DNA from 2 places in the Stenotrophomonas sp. 14P6.2.3 genome. Region 1 is predicted to be linked to the other one. Evidence: riboswitches for the same ligand, from Rfam matches in the RefSeq annotation. Region 1 holds a riboswitch; the other holds the start of a gene.
What was found. A riboswitch is a leader RNA that binds a small molecule or an ion and turns the genes downstream of it on or off. The one in region 1 is predicted to bind cobalamin.

Region 1 (2,195 bases):
AAGTTGTCGGACTCGTTGTCGCTGCGGCCGACATTGGCAGTCAGCGTCAGCTGCTCGGACGGGGTGTAGCGCACCTTGCCGGCCAGCACCTGCTGGCGGGTCTCGGAGTAGTTGTAGTAGCCGTCGTAGTGGTTCTTGCCGTCGGCGCGCAGGGCGCTGCCTTCCACGGTCCACTGGTCGCTCAGGTTGTAGCCACCGCGCAGGCTCTTGGACAGGTTGCGGTAGCCGTCGCGGTCGGGTTCATCGGCGAAGCAGCCGGCAAACAGCGTGGCCGAGCCACGGCAGGCATCGATGCCGTCCGAATGCTGGTAGGCGATGTCGGCGCCGAACCAGCCGCGTTCGGTGCCACCGCCGATGCCGCCACTGGCTTCACGCAGGCCGTTGCTGCCGCCGCCCAGCTGGAAGTGCGGAGCGAAGTCGCCCTGGTTGCGGCGGGTGAAGATCTGGATCACGCCACCGATGGCGTCGGCACCGTACAGGCTGGACTGCGGGCCGCGCACGATTTCCACGCGCTCGATCTGCGCCAGCGGCAGATCCTGGTACATCGCCAGGCCGAGGTCGGCGCTGTTGATGCGCACGCCATCAACCAGCACCACGGTATGCGAGGAGTTGGTGCCACGCAGGAACAGCGAGCTCTGCTTGCCCAGGCCACCGGCATTGGTCAGGTTGATGCCGGCGCGGCCCTGCAGCAGTTCCTGCAGCGAGGTGGCCTGGCTGGATTCGATCTGCGCACGGTCGATCACCTGCGCAGGCGCAATGCTGTCCTGCAGGGCGATCGGCGTGCGGGTGGCGGTGACCAGCACCTGATCGAGGTCGGCGGCGCGATCTTCGGCCAGGGCCAGCGCAGGAAGAGCGGCCAGCACGGCCAGGGACAGCATTCGGGACTGCAGCTTCATCGGGGGGACTCCAGGTGCCGCGCACGCCCGCGCAGCGAAGGGGAGGAGTCACAACAGGCAGGCACGCGCCGATGCCGCGGCCATCGCCACAGACATCCAGCGCCATGCCCACCGCATCGCGACCTGAGGCTTCCGGGCCGGTCTCCGGGCTCGCCGCCGGGTGGCCCAAGGCCACCGTCCAGGCGCCTTCCCATGCCTGCGGCACAGTGGCGGGTTGCCTGGAACTGACGTGCTTACCGTTGCGGGGGCAGCGCCGGCATGGCGTGTTGTCACGCGTCACCGGCTTCCCGTTTCAACCTGCCGGCAGGGCCGCAGGTCACCTGGAAGTGCGCGCAGTCTACGGCATCGCGACCGGCCGGTAGCGTCGAACCTGCTCGGCTGATCAGGTGCGGATGTGCCTGCACGGTGCAGCAGACCTGCGCCAGCGCCTAGAATGCAGCTCGAATTATCGTGGTGCCGTTGCCGATGTCCGTCTGTTTTCCGCTGTTCCCGCGCCGCCCTGACTGGGCACGCGCATGATCCTCGACCTGGTCCGCCATGCCGGCAACGGTCGTGATGAGTTCCTCGATGGCCGCAGCGATCCGCCGCAGCTGGCCCGCCTGCCGCAGGAGCTGGTCGATGCCTATGCCGGGCAGTCGTGGGAACGGGTGATCAGTTCGCCGCGCCTGCGCTCGCTGCATACGGCGATGGCACTGGCCACACCGCGCGCGCTGGACGTGGAGGCGGACGAGGAGTGGGAAGAGCTGGATTTCGGCGACTGGGATGGCCAATCGCTGTTCGACCTGCCGGAAGACGCATTGGCCGCCTTCCACGCGGATCCGCACGCGTTTCCGCCGCCGCATGGCGAGAGCTGGGGCCATTTCGAACGGCGCATCGCACGCGCGCTGGATCGACTGCTGGACGACGACGACCCGGCGCCGACGGTAGTGGTCAGCCACGGTGGTCCGCTGCGCATGGTGCTGTCGCAGGTATGTGGCCTGCCGATGTCGTTGTGCTGGGCGTTGCGCATCGACCACGGCACGCGCCTGCGCGTGTGGGTCGAGCGCGGTGAAGCCGGGCTGGTGGGTGAGCTGCTGGAGCTGCAGCAGCCCTGAGCGCGCTCGCCGGGCATGGCCCGGCGCTACCGATCAATCCTCGTCGGTGCTTTCGGCCGCGCCTTCTTCGCCGTCGTCCTCGGCGCCGAAGCGCTGCTCATGCACCGGGCCTGATGCCGGGCCTGCCGCCTTCAGCGGATGCACGGCGATACGTGCTTCGTAGTCCTGCACCAGCGCGGTGCGCTGCGGTTCGCTCAGTTCCTGC
Region 2 (2,195 bases), on a different contig from region 1:
AGGCAGATGCCCCGGATGCTGGCTGGCAAACGAGGCATGGTCGGCCGGGTGCCAGTCCTGGGTTGCGACCACGGTGCGGTAGCGGCGCTCGGCCAGCAGTGCCGTGATCGGCGCCACCAGCGCATCGCCCTCTTCGCAGGCGAGGGCGCCACCGGGCATGAAGTCCGGCTGCAGGTCGATCACCAGCAGGGCGACGTCAGCGGGCAGGGCGGTCATGGCAGGTCCGGCACAACGGGAGAGGGGCGACCAGCGTGGCCGCCCCTCGCGCGCACGTCAATCGCCGCTGGCGGCGTCGTTGTCCTGCCCGTAATACAGCAAGCCGATCTTGATGCGCTCGCGGCCGTTCTCGCGCCGGTGGCGGTTGGCATCGCGCAGCGAATATACGCAGCCACAGTATTCCTGCTGGTAGAACTGCTCGCGTTTGCTGATCTCGACCATGCGGCTGGCACCACCACCCTTGCGCCAGTTGTAGTCCCAGTACTGCAGGCCTTCGTAGTGCGAGGCGGCGCGCACGCCGCAGTCGTTGATCTGCGCCATGTTCTTCCAGCGCGAGATGCCCAGCGAGGAGCTGATGGTGTCGTAGCCGTGTTCGTGTGCGTACAGCGCGGTGCGCTCGAAACGCATGTCGAAGCACATCGTGCAGCGGATGCCGCGCTCGGGTTCATTCTCCATGCCACGCGCACGGCTGAACCAGTTGTCGGTGTCGTAGTCGCAGTCGATGAAGGGAATGCCGTGCTGTTCGGCGAAGCGGATGTTCTCCTGCTTGCGCAGCTCGTATTCCTTCACCGGGTGAATGTTGGGGTTGTAGAAGAAGATCGCGTAGTCGATCCCGGAGGCGGTGATCGCCTCCATCACTTCGCCCGAGCACGGCGCGCAGCACGAATGCAGCAACAGGCGCTGGCCGTCGTCGGGAAGGGTCAGGGTGGGGCGTTGGAGCTCGGTCATCGTCGGGTGCGTCTGGGCGTGGGCAACGGGTCTGGCCGGAAACCGTGAACAGGACGCGCGCGGCCACGCCGCCTGCACGCGCAGGACGACGACGGCCCCGGCAACCTCCCCGCGGAGATTCCAGGTCGAGTCAGGGGACAGTCGAGTCCCCCGGCCGGGGCCGGTATTCGGGCTGATGGACACGGGCCGCAGCCCACCTACTACCTGCCGCTTCCCAGGCGCGAGCCCAGTGCTGTTGGCAGGATTCGTTTCCATTCACCGCTGCGGGGCAGCTCCGGAATGGGCGCGCGAGGCGCCTTCACCGGATTCCCGTTTAAATCCCTGTCGTCATCCAGACCACGGCAGGGATACCTTCGGCGCGCTCACGGTGGACGTGTTGACGGCGCCGGTCAAGGCCCAGGGGTCGGATCCCGTTGCCCGCAACGGGCTCTGACCCCCAGCTGGATCCACGCCATGCGCGGATGGATCCTCAATGCTGGGCAGCGGCCCGCGCGCGGATGTCATCCAGCCGCTGGTCATGCAGCAGGCGGCCGTTCTCCCACACGGTCACCATCGCATCCTCGAAGCCGGCGGGAAGGGTGTCATCGCCATCGGCCGGCAGCGGCAGCGTGTGCAGGCTGCCGTCGTCCAGGCGGCGCAGCAGGCGCATACGGCCGCGCTTGCTGGCCTTGCCGGCATCGGTGACCGGATTCTTGTAAACGTCGATCCAGTCACCGTCCACCCGCGCTGCCGAACACTTCAGCGCGAACTTCTGGGTATCGCGGTCCAGCCGCTGCAGCAGCGCGCCGCCCATGCCGAAGGCCACGTTGTCAGTCGAGTAGCCATCATCGGTGGTGCGCTGCAGGATCGCGCGGATCGTATCCGGGTTGATGCCATCGCCCTGGATGACGCGGACATGGTTGAGCACCTTGTAGCCCTTGCCGTTGATCGTGTGACCGAACGCGGCATCCAACCGCAGCAGACTCTCGGCGACCACCTCGACCGGGTCGCCAGAATCCGGGCGGATGACCAGGGTGGCGCCGGAAGCGATCACTTCCTCGCGCAGGGTGGTACCCCAGTGTTCGCTGATGGCACGGTAGATGTCATAGCTGTCCGACACCACCGCTACGATCGCACCGGGCGTGCCGAACTGGCGCAGCATGTTGCGGTACGCATCCACTTCGCGCTCGCGGCCCCAGCTGGTGATGGTGCTGTGCTCGGCGGCCGGAATCGAATAGCCCGCCATCGGCGCGTGGTAGTGCGCACGTGCA

Region 2: another riboswitch for cobalamin. It lies ahead of AC27VL_RS14435 (epoxyqueuosine reductase QueH); the one in region 1 lies ahead of btuB (TonB-dependent vitamin B12 receptor).

Annotation. Positions count from the first base shown of each region.
Region 1 covers NZ_JBYOLA010000010.1:137,842-140,036, forward strand. Annotated here, with positions in the region: gene btuB (TonB-dependent vitamin B12 receptor) at 1-896, opposite strand, end outside; cobalamin riboswitch at 1,015-1,235, opposite strand; gene AC27VL_RS10560 (histidine phosphatase family protein) at 1,412-1,990, shown strand; gene AC27VL_RS10565 (TfoX/Sxy family protein) at 2,024-2,195, opposite strand, start outside.
Region 2 covers NZ_JBYOLA010000018.1:40,042-42,236, reverse strand. Annotated here, with positions in the region: gene pncA (bifunctional nicotinamidase/pyrazinamidase) at 1-216, opposite strand, end outside; gene AC27VL_RS14435 (epoxyqueuosine reductase QueH) at 274-945, opposite strand; cobalamin riboswitch at 1,087-1,301, opposite strand; gene AC27VL_RS14430 (nicotinate phosphoribosyltransferase) at 1,415-2,195, opposite strand, start outside.